Regions from separate parts of the Synechococcus sp. CCY9202 genome, predicted to be linked through region 1. Evidence: predicted binding sites of a transcription regulator. Region 1 holds the regulator's gene; each other region holds the start of a gene.

Region 1 (4,869 bases):
GCGACGCGCCAGGTTCTGGGACCTGAAGCGTTTCGCCCGCGATCCCCGCTGGTTCGGCCGCTACTGGTTCCTGCCGCGCAGTGATGCCTGGTATTGCCGCCTGTTTGGTCAGGGACGTCGCCAGGGCAAGCGGGTCGGCGAGATCACCCCCGCCTACGCCACCCTGGAGCGGCCGGTGTGGGAGCGGATGCAGCGTCTGGCACCGGAGCTGAGGCTGGTGTTCGTGATGCGCGATCCCGTGCTGAGGGTCTGGTCGGCGATCCGCAACCGGGTCCGCAAGGGCCAGTTCGACGGTGAGGCCGACATTGCCGCTCTGCTGGAGCAGGCCCGCATGCCCGGGGCCGTGAGCCGTTCCAACTACCTCCGCACCATCGAGACCGTCGAGGCGGTGTTCCAGCCCGCTCAGTTGCACTGCTGCTTTTTCGAACAGCTCAGCAGTGATCCTGCAGCCTTCGCCGACGACCTGTTCGACTTTCTGGCCGCGCCCCCTTTGAACGAGCGACTGCGTCTGCCGCCGGCCGTCAACGTGGCCGCCGGCGGCCGGGAACCCCCCCTGGGCTTTCAGCGGGAGATGGCGCGCGACTATCTACCGATGGTGGAGCGTCTGGCAGAGCGTTTCGGTGCCGTGCCGCAGGGCTGGCTGGATCGCTACCGCAATCTGCTCAGCTGACCTGGTTGGAGTGGAGGCGGTCAGCTGAAGCGTTTGGCCAGGGCGATCGGGTCGAAGACCGTGATCTTCTTGCGATCCACCTGCACCAGCCCGTCGTTGCGCAGGTCGCCCAGCAGCCGCGTGATCGTCACCCGGGTGGAGCCGATCGCCTCGGCGATCGCCTGGTGGGAGAGGCGCAGGTCGATCGTGATCCCCTCCTGACTGGGCACACCGAAATCGCGGCAGAGCACAAGCAGAAAGCTCACCAGCCGGGAGGACATGTCCCGGTGGGTGAGGGTTTCGATCATGGTTTCGGTCTGCAGGATGCGGGAGGACAAGCCCTGCAGCAGCAATAGCCCGACGCTGGCATCGCGCTCAATGGCCTGGCGGACCGAGGTGGCGGGAGCGGTCACCATCTCCACGCGGGTGAAGGCGATGGCGTGATAAAAGCGATCGGATCGCTGCCCGGTGAGCAGCGACAGCACACCGAACAGACTGTTTTCCCGCAGCAGTGCCACGGTGATTTCTTCACCGGATTCGTAGACCCGCGATAACCGCACGGCGCCGCGACGCAGCAGATAGACCCGTTCGGCCGGATCTCCGGGAAAGAAAATGGTTTTGCCACGCTCCACGGTCTCGACGCTGCTGCCGCCGAGACCGCGCATCACTTCGAGAAGGGTGGCTCCGGCTCCGCCGGACACACCCGACCCGGTGCCAGCGGAGCCGCTGGGGGGAGGGGGGGCGTAACGGCTGAAGCCGCGAGTAGCGCCGACCATGACGGCGGGGCAGGAACTGGGAAGCTACGGAGCGACCCTGCTCTTTCTTGTAGCAACCAACACGGTTGCTGTCAGGGCCTCCGCTTCCGCTCCCGCTCGCCAGCCCCTGGCGCTCTGGGCCTGTGCGGCTGTTGACGCCTGTCGCAGCCTGTGCCGCCGTTTCCGCGAAACCGTCTGTTCCCACCAGGGATGGTGTTTGTGGCTTGTCCAGGGCGCAGATGCCGCTACATTCAGGTTTCAGCGCAGCGTCCGATCCCATCGCTTCGGTCCCTGTCCAGGTCGGCCGGAATGATCCGCTCGCCCGGCCCCATCGCCCTCCGGGATGTCCATGACCGCCAGTCTTGCCAGCCCCCAGGGCAGCCATCGCCCCTCCCAGCGGGGTGACATCTCTGTCCGGGGTCAGCGGCTGGAGGCCCGGCCTGAGCAGCGAACTGACCCTGTCCGCCCAGCGACTCGCGCTGTAGTGCCCCTTCGGCCCGTGCCTCAGGCCGAAGGGCTGCTTCAGGTGCACACAGCCCCTTTCCGCGGCAGCTTCGGCGCCGTGTTCAGCCAGGCCCTGCGCACGGCGGGTCTGGGCAGTCGCGTCCTGGTGAGTCAGTTTCTCAAAGGTGGCGTGGATCAGGGGCTGGGCCGCAGTCTCTGGCTTTGCGGCCGCCTGCAGTGGCTGCGGCCGGCGGTGCCCGCCTGCCTTGCGGCTCCCCTGCAGGCTGAAGCCGAGCAGGACCTTGCCCTGGCGGCTGTCCGGGAGGTGTGGGATTTCAGCCGCCAGCAGCTGCTGGCGGGCGCCGTGGATCTGATGGTGCTTGATGAACTGGGGCTGGCGATCGAGCTGGGTTATCTGTCTCTTCTGGATGTCACCGAGGTGCTGGAACAGCGGCCGGCTCAGCTGGATGTCATCCTGACGGGCCCGGCGATGCCCGCCGCTCTGATGGCCATGGCCGATCAGGTCACCCAACTGCGCCGCGGCTGATGCTCAAGAACGACCGCTGGATCAAGGAGCGGGCCGATGCCGGCATGATCCAGCCCTTTGAGGGCCATCTGGTGAGGCATCTCGAACCCGAGACCTCCAGCGCGCCGGTGCTCAGCTTTGGTTGTTCCTCTTATGGCTACGACCTGCGTCTGTCGTCGCAGGAGTTTCTGATCTTTCGCCATGTCCCCGGCACGGTAATGAACCCGAAGCGGTTCAATCCAGCCAATCTGGAGCCGGCCCCCCTGCATGAGGACATCGATGGCGCCTTTTTCATTCTGCCGGCCCATTCCTATGGCCTTGGCGTTGCGATGGAGAAGCTGAGGGTGCCGCCCAACATCACGGTAATTTGCCTGGGAAAGAGCACTTACGCCCGGCTTGGCATCATCGTCAACACCACACCCGCTGAAGCGGGGTGGGAGGGCCATCTCACGCTTGAATTCAGCAATTCTTCCGGCGCAGATTGCCGCATTTATGCCAACGAAGGTATCTGTCAACTGCTGTTCTTCGAAGGCGATCCCTGCGACACCACCTACCAGGATCGTGCCGGAAAGTATCAGGATCAGCCCGAGCGGGTCACCCTGGCCAGGGTCTGAACCGACTGGTAGCCCGGGCAATGAAGAGCCCGTCATCCTGCTGCTCTGCGGTCCTCATGGCCTGCCAGGCCATGAGGATCAATGGCGCCATGCTCTGTTCCGTGAGCGTCCGTTCAACCCCATGGCTCGCTGAATAGCGCCCAGGCAGGGAAAACCGCTGCTGCACAGGAGGACGGGCTGGTCGTTGATCCAGAACACTGGATCTGAGCCTGTGGTGGGTGCTGCCACTGCCGCCCCGGAGGTCTCGACCGGGGGGGTGCTGCTGCTCCCTGAGCCCGCGGCACTCTGTGGATTTCTGAGTGTTGCCCCGGACTCGTTGGAGAGGCGCTGGCGAATCTTGTCCAGGACTTGGCCATAGCCTGCCCCACCCTGCTGCTGCAGAATGCCTTGGACCGATCCGGCACCTGCCGCATCCAGAAGCATCTGGGCATGGCCTGCCGATCCGGCCAGCCCGCCTGTGGCCACAGCCATCCCGAGCAGGGTCAGGAGCAGTGAGTCGCGGACGGGAGGGAACACGGGAGCTGCTAGGTAGAGAGGCGATCAGGCAACTTCAAGTTTGGCGAAGGATCGCTGCTCAGGGGGCAAGACGGGCCTTGTGCAGCCGGCTTTTCGCGTACCAGTCAGCAAATTCAGGTGCCCATCGCTCCAGGTGGGGCCACATCAGATCGCAGAGGGCGCGGATTTCCTGTTGGGCATCGAGCTTGGCCCGCAGATCGAGAAAGTGGAGGAAGGCCCGCAGCGAAAAGCTCACCACAAAGTGCTGGCGGTAATCGAATGGCAGGATGCCGCGGGCATGCTCTTCGGCAAAGCCAGCCGCCAGCAGGTCGCGGTAGCGCTCAGCGGCCTGTTGGCAGAGCTGCAGATCGATCGCCCGCTGCTCCTCGCTGTAGAGGTAGCGCTTGCCCTGACGGTCGCTGTAAGAGCCCACCGGCCGCAGGTAGAACACCTCCTCCAGCTCCATCGCCCCATCGGCGGCGCGGCAGATGCGTTCGCCCGTGTAACGCATCGATTGCACATCGAAGCTCACACCAACCCGATGGGTGCGGGCCTGCTGCATCACCGAGTGGGGGAACCAGCCCACATTGAGAACAATCTGCGCATGCTCCAGTGGTCCGAAGTGGCCGCGCTCACCTGCCAGCAGACGCTTGATGCAGATCTCCCCGGCCTTGGCCTCCTCGGGCCAGCTGCTGGGGTCGGCGGCGACGAAGCCCTCGCTGTAGTCCTGATGCATGGCCGCATAGACGCACCGCTGCGGCTCGGGAGTGGCGGCGATCAGGGCGACCCGGAAGCGGGGATCCATGGGGAGGGGCGTGGGTGCTTGGGTGGGCAGGGCGTCAGCCGTGGCTGCGGGGATCCGCCATCACGGCCGGTGCCTGGGCCGTGTCGGCCAGAGTGCTCACTGCGCCGACGCCGGCCAGGCGCGGCAGCGGCGTGCCATCGATCAACGCCTCGACCAGGGCGTTGAGCTCAGGGGCGCTGCGGGCTCCGAGGGAGCGGCCCACGGATTGCCCGTTGTTGTCGAACAGTTCCAGCTGGGGAATGCCATTCACCTCGTAGCGCTCGATCTCCGGCAGCCAGCGCGGATTATCGACATTGAGCAGCACCACGTTGAGGCGATCACGATGCTGCCGCTCCACCGCCTCCATGGCCGGCGCCATCGATCGGCAGGCCTCGCACCAGTCGGCGTAGAACTCCACCAGGCTGGGCCGGCCATTGCTCAGGGCCACCGGCAGATCCAGCGACCGGCGGGCCAGCTGCTCCAGCGGGGCTTCCGGATGGAGACCTCCCCGTAACCACACCAACGCCACCGCCAGCGCCGCGGCGATCACCGCCAGCAGCACACGCTCGCGTCGGCCCAGGGGGATCGAGGGCGGGGAAGGA
Region 2 (4,869 bases), on a different contig from region 1:
ACCGCTGAATCGGTCTGGGACAAGTCCAATGCCCTGCAGCGGGCCATGGAGCAGATCCCTGCCGGAGCCACGGTCACAGGGCAGCGCTGCGAAGAATTCGGGGTGGGATTCAACAACACCCGCTACCGCTGCTCGGTGGAATACACCACTGATCCGCCCCCGACCCAGGCGCCCTAGGAGCGGTGGTTGCCAGCAGACCACCCTCAACCCAGACCAGCCTCAATCCGCAACCAGCGCACCGCATCCAGCCCCACCGGCAGCGGTACCAGGGCCAGCACCACCTCCACCGGCCGATCTCCCAGATGGGGATGGGCTGCCAGCCAGCACGCCCATGCCCGGGCCAGACGCCTCCGCTTGATCACGCCGAAGGCCGCTACACCGCCTCCATCACGGCCTGAACGCCGCCGCGCTTTCACCTCAACCAGCAGCAACCGCCGGGGCTTTGCCAACACCAGGTCCAACTCACCCCAGCGGCACCACCAGTTGCGGGCAAGCACGGTCCAGCCATGTCGCTGCAGCAGCAACGCCGCCCAGTCCTCTGCCCCCTGACCCCGCTCCCGGGTGGAGGCTTTGCATCGTCGGTGGAGTCCCATCGATCCAGAGCATGGGGTGACTTGAGCAGAGTTCCCCAGCGGTGTCATCGCGGCAGGAAGACCGTCCCAAACTTTTCCTAGGGTTGGACCACCCGTCGATTCGCTATGGCCAGGGCCTCCCAAGGAGCCTCTCCGAGCCTGCTGGACCTGGTGCCATGCCACTCCGCAGGGCTCAAACTGGAACGTCTGGGCCGCTTGCTGGCTGGATGCCTGAGCGCCATCGTGATGCTGCTGGGTGTTCTGAGTTGGGCAGCACCTGCTCCAGCAGCGATGGACTATGCCAAGCAGGTGCTGATCGGGGCGGATTTCCGGGAAGCGGATCTGCGTGGTGTCACCTTCAACCTCACCAACCTGCGCGATGCCGATTTCACTGGAGCCGATCTCCGCGGCGCCAGCCTGTTCGGCGCAAAGCTGCAGGACGCAAGCCTGAGAGGAGCGGATCTGCGCGAAGCCACTCTGGATTCGGCGGTCTTCAATGGAACCGACCTTCGCGATGCGGTGCTTGAAGATGCCTTTGCCTTCAACACCCGCTTTCAGAGTGTGGCCATCGATGGTGCCGACTTCACCAATGTTCCATTGCGCGCCGATGCGCTCAAGACTCTCTGTGCCTCAGCCAGCGGCACCAACCCAATCACTGGTCGCAACACCCGCGACACCCTGGGATGCTGACCATCATGAGCTTTGATGCCCATAGCCTGGAACGATTGAAGCAGCTGGGACGAGCCTTACCACAGCCGCTGCCTTTGCCTCAGCCCAAGCCAGCGCCTGGCCATACGACCAGTGAGCGACGCCATCAAGTTGAAACCGAAGAGGACCCGGCCGAACTGTTTCGCCAGCTGATGCGGGTCAGTCCCGACGGGACAGTGCCGCCCCATCTCATGGATCGGTTACGTCAGATGGAGGTGAAGACATCCAGCAACCCTGAGCCCGTGAAGGCAGACGCTCTGGATGACAATCGGCGAGTCCGGTCCAGCGGCCAACAACGGCAAGGGCGGCAGGGGAAGCAGCGAGGCAAAACAACCGAAAAAGCCGGACGACATGAAGCCGAACTGAAGAGTCAGAATCAAGAACTGTATGCCGCTTTTCAGCAGCTTCTGCTAGAAGACGATGATGGTTGATGGTTGATGGTTGATGGTTGATGGTTGATGGTTGATGGTTGATGGTTGATGGTTGATGGTTGATGGTTGATGGCTAACTAAATAGGAAAGACCATATCGCTGATGCTTTGTTGCGCATGTCATCAAAAATGCGAGAAGAAGCCCCCAACAAAAGAGGATCAAGAAACATGTGTCTTATCTCCTGATTCAAAGAAACTCCTAACCTTTAAGGGCCTCCCCTGTCGACAATAAAAATCACCGATCCGGAGAGCAAGCCCAGGAGCGGTGATTGAATCAACTAAATTCTGAAACCCTAATGAGGATTATCGGAATTTAAAGTTCACTTTGCAGAAGATGCAAATTCAGGATAAGCTTCCATGCCATGCTCGCTAATGTCGAGACCTTCGATTTCTTCAGACTCTGACACCCGAATGCCTCCAAACATGGCACCAATGATCGACCAAACGATCAAAGAGGTGATCACAGCGAAAATGCCATAGGCAAGGACGCCGACGATCTGATAGCCGAATTGGGTGAAGCCATGGCCGTAGAACAGGCCTTTCTCCTGATTGAACAGCCCAACTGCAAGGGTTCCCCAGATTCCACAGGTGCCGTGCACGGAGAAGGCACCAACAGGATCATCAATCTTCAGGCCGTCGATGAAGGCAACCGAGAAGACCACGAGGCCGCCACCGATGAAGCCCATGACCCAGGCACCAGCCATCGAAATGCCGTCACATCCCGCCGTGACACTGACCAGACCGGCAAGGATGCCATTGATGGTCATGGTGAGGTCGGGCTTTCCACCTCGAATCTGAGAGATGACAGTTCCGGAGATCGCACCACCAGCAGCACCCAAAGTGGTGGTCACGGCGATGTAAGGAACAGCCTGATCCATGGCGAGTTGGGATCCAGGGTTGAATCCATACCAACCGATCCAGAGGATCAGGCAACCGAGAGTCGCAATGGCCATGCTGTGACCAGGCAAAGCCATCGGCTTGCCGCCCACGAATTTACCGATCCTGGGACCAAGCAGGATTGCACCGACCAGGCCAGCCCAGGCTCCGAAGGAGTGAACGATCGAGGATCCAGCAAAATCAATGAAACCACCGGCTTCACCACCGAGACTGGAAAGCCATCCACCATTCCATTGCCAAGCGCCGGCAATGGGATAGAGAAATCCAACCAAAATCAGCGAGAAAACAACAAACTCGCCAAACTTGATCCTTTCAGCAACAAGGCCGGAAACGATTGTGGCCGCCGTAGCAGCAAATGCAACCTGGAAGAAGAAGTCAACAGAAGGAACAAGGCTGCCTTCGGTGACCATTTCAGCAGTTACTTCGGGATCAAAGAAAAGCCCGTTGAAGTACAGCCAACCATCAACCAGCGCATCGCCGTACATCAGCGAAAAGCCAATCAACCAATAGGCGCTTGCCGCAAGAGCAAACACAATCAGGTTCTTCAGCAGAATGTTGACAGCATTTTTTTGCCGGCACATTCCCGCCTCCACCATGGCGAAACCGGCGTTCATGAAAACGACGAGGATCGCGCAGACAAAGATGAACATGTTGTTGGCCAGGAACGCTGGCGTGAGCTCAGGGAGCTCAGCCGCGTGGGCCGACAGGTTGAAAACGCCCAAACCAAGCAAGGCCAGTGGCACGCAGGCCAGCCAGGTGAGGGAGCGTTGGGATGAGAGACCCCGAATGCTGCGAACAATCAGCGACGGAGCCTCAATGAGACTGGCCTCCTGCAGACACCTCGAGGCGGTGCGTCTGGGGGCGCGCGGAGCAACTGTCATGGAGCGTGATGACTCAAAAAAAAGCAGAGGCTGCACGGGAGTGGAAGGCCATGAAGCCCTTCCCTGAGGTCCAAAAGTGCTCGTTAAGGCACCTTTGCTAAGTGTCCGTCGCTACCAAATCGCCAATCCGTGCCTCCAGGGGCCTGTCATTCCTCAATCCACACCGTCTGGCTGATTCCCATGCAAGCGGCAGCTGTGTCAGCGATTCGTCGCATCTGTCGTTGCATCTGGCAACATTTGCTACACACCTCCGGGCGGACCCTGACAAAGTGGAGATCCAGCCACTTGCCAAAGCCTTGAAACAGATTCAGGCCATCATCCGTCCCGAAAAGCTCGATCCCGTCAAGGACGCACTGGTGGAACTGGGCATCAATGGGATGACCGTAACCACCGTCCAAGGCTTCGGCAAACAGATGGGGCACACAGAGGTGTATCGCGGTGTGAAGGTGGAAGCACGTCTTCTCTCCAAGACTCTCCTGACCTTGGTGGTGACTGACGATAGCTGTGACAAGGTCGTGGAGGCTCTGCTCAAGAACGCCCAGACCGGTGAGATTGGCGACGGCAAGATCATTATTACCAACGTCGAAAATGCTATTCGCATCCGGACCGGTGAATCCGGAGATGTCACTCTGATCTGAAGCTCACTGATCTGATTGCTTACTGAAAATTCCTTTATTGATCAGTTCGCTCCTTAGTCCTTCTGGGCTGAGGGGTGTTTTTATTATGTGGCTGGTTTTGTGAGCGTCACGAGTAGAGGCTCGATACTCCATGATTGTTGTCATGCCTTCCGAACTTTCGCCAATCCCATTCGAGGCCTGCTTGCCACTTGACTGGCTCAGCCTCGAGACGCTTGCAGCTTCACTGGACGATCCTGTTGAAGGTCTGACCAATTCCCAGGCGACCTTGAGGCTGTTCGGGCAACCTGAAGCTGCCCTGCGGGTCACTCTGTATCGCGACCACCACGCCTGGTGTCCCTATTGTCAAAAGGTCTGGCTGTGGCTGGAAGAGCGACGGGTTCCCTATCGCATCCGCAAGGTCACGATGTTCTGCTACGGCGAGAAGGAGTCCTGGTTCCGCCAACGGGTTCCCTCGGGGATGTTGCCCGCCCTCGAGATCGACGGACATCTGCTCACCGAAAGCGACCGCATCCTGGAGGCTCTGGAAACAAGTTTTGGTCCGCTCGGTCCAGGCATGAACGATCCCACTGTGCTGCCCCTGCGGCGCCTGGAACGCCTGATCTTTCGATCCTGGTGTCAGTGGCTCTGCACACCGAGCCGTTCCATCGAAGAGGAAAGCCGCCAACGTGATGGGTTTCGCCATGTCGCCCAGTCCATAGAAGCAGCGCTGCAGCACACTCCGGGGCCCTTCCTGCTGAATGACT
Region 3 (4,869 bases), on a different contig from region 1:
CAGCCCGGTCGCCGCCAGCAGCAGCACCGATCCGATGCTAAGACCGTCAAGGATCTGAGAAAAGAAAAGTTCCAACGGAGTTAGGGGCTGATCGGAAAGTACGGGTCAAGTGATAGCTTGACCCGAACAGGTAAGAAGGTGGCGTGCAGGAAGGGAGCCTAGGCAACACGCAGTCCTTGACTGGCGACGATCCGAGAATCTGACCGCACCAACAAGACTATTTGCTGCTACTAGAATTATTCTGTGAACATAGAAGGGAGGCTTCATCAGGAAGCCTCCCTTGTTGATCACATTTTGAACTTACCGGGGTCGGGAACGTCGGTACGAGTCCAGTCGCAGGTGTAGCCCTTGGTTTCAGGAACGAACTGGTTCCAGGGAAGTGGAGGGATGGCCTTGCCGCTGTCTTGAAGGATCTTGAACTGACCTGTGGGCTCGGCCTCACCGATCAAGACACGCTCAGAGGTGTGGTGATTGGGATACATCTCAATCTCACCCTGAGGGGCGGCAAATTTGATGCCGATCATGGTCGCGCGAACCTTGTCGAGATCTTCGAAAGTTCCGGCTTTCTCGACGGCATTCTTCCAGAGATAGACCATGTTGTACGCCGACTCAGCGGGGTCCCCGACAACTCGGTCCGCGCCATACATATCCTGGAAGTCCTTAGTGAACTTCTTGGAGGCTGGGGTGTCCAGACTCATGAAGTAGTTCCAGGCGGCAAAGGTTCCAGCGGTGTACTCGGGGCCAATTTGACGAATCTCCTCCTCGGCGATCGAGAAAGACATGATGGGATATTTAGCCGGATCAATACCAGCTGCCTTGAACTGCTTGAAGAGTGCGACGTTGGAGTCCCCGTTCAAGGTGTTGATGATGATGCCACCATCTGGATAGGCCTTCTTGATCTTGGCAATAATCGGGGCCACCTCGGTGTTGCCAAGGGGAATATAATCTTCGCCGACAGTTTCACCGCCAAGAGCCTTCATCTGCTCTTTGATGATGGTATTAGCCGTGCGAGGATAAACGTAGTCGGAGCCTACGAGATAAACTTTCTTGCCAAGCTTATCACCATAGGTCTTCATTAACCAATCCACAGCTGGCTCGGCCTGCTGGTTGGGTACTGCCCCAGTGTAGAAGATGTTTTTGGAACACTCTTGACCCTCATATTGAATGGGGTAGAAGAGCATGTGATTTTTTGACTCATACACAGGCAGCATGGCCTTGCGGCTGGCTGAGGTCCAGCCACCGAAGACAACAGCGACCTTGTCGGAATCGATCAGCTTTTGCGACTTCTCAGCAAAAGTGGGCCAGTCAGAAGCCCCGTCTTCAACCGTGGCGACAATTTTGTAAGACTTACCATCAACCTTGACGCCCCCGGCATCATTGATTTCTTTGATGGCCATCTCTTCGACCTCTTTGAGGGTCGTCTCAGAAATGGCCATGGTTCCACTCAAGGAGTGGAGGATACCCACCTTGACTTCTCCGTCAAAATTTCCTGCAGAATCGCCGCCGCCGCCGCCGCCGCAGGAGACAAGCGTGACGCCGGCAACCGTCGCCGCGAAACCGGCAAACAGCCGCCTTGAGATTTGCTGGACCATTGGCTTTGTCAAGATGATGGGGATGCCGCAATGCTGACGGCAAGGCGGAACCTACCGATCGGGCCCGGCTCGCTGTGTATCCGCCGACACAGAAAATCTGGTGGCGTTCGGCATGTGTGGGTTTGCTGGTGAGGCTCTGGCAGTCGGTCTGCGCTGCTGGAAAAGCCGCTGTTGGCATCGACAGTTCTGGGCCCATGACAGATCCTCGGCGCACAACTACGACCTCGGCAGCTCCAGCTCAAGCCCCAGCTGATCTGGCGATGCCTGACCAGTGGTCCAGCCACCTTCCAGTCCGTGGTGACCAAGCGGCGAGAGTTGCGTCAGCTGTGTTGACGCAGATGGCCGACAGCTCAACTTGAAGCCGGGTCTGGGAAATCAACGGGATTTTGACTTGGTGTGACAGCCCAAGCGGCCAATCTCACCTGGGACACCTCATCGACGGGAATTCATGCTGTCGCAAGACGTCTCAGAGTTGTGTCGCTCAGGCAGGAGATGGTCGCTCCCTCCGCCCATCCGTCTGCTCTGAACCCCGAGGAGACGCAGATGGAGCTTAGATATCTGGTGCAGCATCGGCCCAGACCAGCGAAGAGATGACGGATCAGCCGGTGGGACAGGTGGTGGCACTCTGGCGCTATCCCGTCAAGTCGATGTTGGGTGAGTCGCTTGAGCGGCTCTGGGTCGACGGCCGCGGGGTCTGCGGCGACCGAGCCTGGGCGCTGTGGGACCACGCCACCTCCCGGGTGGCCAGCGCCAAGAATCCGCACTTGTGGAAGGAGCTGCTCGGCTACCGGGCCCGCTACCTGGCTGAACCCATGCCCGAGGCGCCGCCCCCGCCGGTGGCCATCACACCTGTGGGTTTCGCGACCAAAAATGTTGCAGTAAGCCCAGCCATGCCCGTTGGGGGAGAAGCCGATGACGATCATCTCTCCAGCTCTGATCCAGAGGTGGCTGAGCGTCTCTCGAGCCTGCTGGGACGTCAGGTGAGCCTGCTGGACCAGGCTCCTGCTGGCGCCAGTCTCAATCAGTATTGGCCCCCAGTCCCCGAGCGCGAGTTCCAGGACGTGGTGAACGAACTCGTTCTTCCCAGCGGCACGTTCTTTGATGCCTGCCCGATCCACGCCATCAGCACCGCCACCCTGGAGAGATTGGGTGCTCTTGCCCCCGGTCTCGATTTCGCACCAGAGCGCTTCCGTCCCAACCTGCTGATCGAGCCGGCCGATGGCTCCACGGGTTTTGTCGAAGCGTCCTGGATTGGCCACACCCTGCGAGTGGGATCTCAGCTGGAGCTACGGGTCGATGGTGCCTGCCCACGTTGTGTCGTTACGACCCTGGCCCAGGGGGACCTACCCCAAGACCTCGAGATTCTGCGGACCACCGCCCGTCACAACAACGTGGAGGCAGGCATTCGGCTCTCGGTGCTCCGACCGGGTCCAGTGGCGCTCGGGGATCCAATTGCTCTGTTGGGGTGACATCATCGCAGGGCAATCCCTGACAAGTTGGAAGGCCCTCGGGATCCCAGCGACGGCGAAGGTGCGTTCCGCAGGCCGGCAGCAGGGTTGGTCCAGAGCCGGAATACCCTCGCTGAACACCAGGCTGTCGCCCACATCCTTTCCGGCTCGATCACATTTTGAACTTGCCGGGATCGGGCACGTCAGTACGGGTCCAGTCACAGGTGTAGCCCTTGGTTTCGGGCACGAACTGGTTCCAGGCCACGGGCTTGACGAAGCCCTTGTCCTCGAGGATCTTGAACATGCCAGTTTTCTGGACTTCGCCGATCAGCACACGTTTCTCGGTGTGGTGGTTGGGCTGCACCGTGACCGTGCCCTGAGGAGCATCAAAGCTGACACCGATTAAGGCCTTTCGAACTCCCTTGTTATCGACGGTGCCGGCCTTCTCGGCAGCCTTGGCCCAGAGGTAGACCATCATGTAGGCGGATTCAGCCGGGTCACTGGTGACCCGATTATCGCCATACTTAGCCTTGAAGGCCTCGGTGAACTTCTTGGATCCAGGGGTATCGAGGCTCTGGAAGAAGTTCCAGGCGGCGTAGGTGCCTTCCAGATACTCAGGACCGATCGCCGCAACTTCCTCCTCGGCGATCGAGAAGCTCATGATCGAGTAGCCGTTGGCGGGGGTGATGCCCGCAGCCTTCATCTGCTTGAAGAAGGCCACGTTGCTGTCGCCGTTCAGGGTGTTGACGATCACACCGCCGTTGGGCAGAGCCTGCTTGATCTCGGCGATGATCGAAGCCACATCGGTGTTGCCCAGGGGCAGATAATCTTCACCCACCACCGTGCCACCGAGCGTCTTGAGTTGCTCCTTCATGATGGTGTTGGCCGTGCGCGGATAGACGTAGTCCGAGCCCACCAGGAAAAAATCCTTGCCCTTGTTCTTCAACAGCCACTCCACCGCAGGCTCAGCCTGCTGGTTGGGAGCCGCACCGCTGTAGAAGATGTTCTTGGAGCACTCCTGCCCCTCGTACTGGATCGGGTAGTAGAGGAAGTGGTCCTTGGCCTCGAAGACCGGCAGCATCGCCTTGCGGCTGGCGGAGGTCCAACCACCGAACACCACAGCCACCTGATCCTGATCGATCAATTTCTTCGCTTTCTCGGCGAAAGTGGGCCAGTCGGAAGCCCCATCTTCTTCGATCGGGACGATCTTGAGCTTCTTATCGCCAATCTTGAGACCGCCTTCCTTATTGAGTTCGTCGATCGCCATCAACTCGGCTTCGACCACCGTGTTCTCGGAGATGGCCATGGTGCCGGAGCGGGAATGCAGAATCCCCACCTTCACTTCACCGTCAAAACCGCCGGAGATGGACTCGTCACCGCCACGGTCTCCGTCACCGCAGGCTGCCAGGCTGAAAACAGCGGCCAGCGCGGTCGCGCCAGCAATAAGACGCAGGGGAAATTCCTGCATCACGAAGGGCTTCATAGAGGACTTCCAGAAAATTGACATGTTGTAAGACTCGTTGTTTTTGCAGACGGCAAGAAGCAAGTGGACTCAATCATTTTAGCCGCCTCTACTGATTGTTCAACCATCCATCCACCTTGAGGTTTGTCTCAATCCAAGTCGTCTCAAGCCAGGCCGGGCAGCTGTTGCAGCAGAAATCCTTCGACCCGATCGACGCCCTGACCGCTGTGGAGGTTGGTGAAACACCAGGGCCGCTCCCCCCGCATCCGCAGCGTGTCGCGCTCCATCACCGCCAGACTGGCCCCCACATGGGGCGCCAGATCAATCTTGTTGATCACCAGCAGATCGGATCGCGTGATACCGGGTC

The links. The regulator NtcA, encoded in region 1, controls nitrogen genes in cyanobacteria. The targets are predictions, from matches to a motif close to GTANCNNNNGNTAC.
Region 2: the regulator NtcA is predicted to act here: its motif matches at 3,590-3,603, upstream of VB777_RS07460 (ammonium transporter).
Region 3: the regulator NtcA is predicted to act here: its motif matches at 1,669-1,682, upstream of urtA (urea ABC transporter substrate-binding protein).

What each region holds. Positions count from the first base shown of each region.
Region 1 is NZ_JAYGID010000043.1:50,962-55,830, forward strand. It holds gene VB777_RS06720 (sulfotransferase) at 1-670, shown strand, start outside; gene ntcA (global nitrogen regulator NtcA) at 691-1,425, opposite strand; gene VB777_RS06730 (cob(I)yrinic acid a,c-diamide adenosyltransferase) at 1,754-2,395, shown strand; gene dcd (dCTP deaminase) at 2,395-2,988, shown strand; gene VB777_RS06740 (hypothetical protein) at 3,337-3,483, shown strand; gene thyX (FAD-dependent thymidylate synthase) at 3,563-4,288, opposite strand; gene VB777_RS06750 (thioredoxin domain-containing protein) at 4,323-4,869, opposite strand, start outside.
Region 2 is NZ_JAYGID010000052.1:74,633-79,501, forward strand. It holds gene VB777_RS07440 (hypothetical protein) at 1-177, shown strand, start outside; gene VB777_RS07445 (YraN family protein) at 204-593, opposite strand; gene VB777_RS07450 (pentapeptide repeat-containing protein) at 819-1,262, shown strand; gene VB777_RS07455 (hypothetical protein) at 1,256-1,711, shown strand; gene VB777_RS07460 (ammonium transporter) at 2,031-3,488, opposite strand; gene VB777_RS07465 (P-II family nitrogen regulator) at 3,785-4,126, shown strand; gene VB777_RS07470 (glutathione S-transferase family protein) at 4,269-4,869, shown strand, end outside.
Region 3 is NZ_JAYGID010000081.1:51,035-55,903, reverse strand. It holds gene VB777_RS11020 (ABC transporter permease subunit) at 1-75, opposite strand, end outside; gene urtA (urea ABC transporter substrate-binding protein) at 288-1,592, opposite strand; gene VB777_RS11010 (MOSC domain-containing protein) at 2,183-3,061, shown strand; gene urtA (urea ABC transporter substrate-binding protein) at 3,213-4,508, opposite strand; gene ureG (urease accessory protein UreG) at 4,667-4,869, opposite strand, start outside.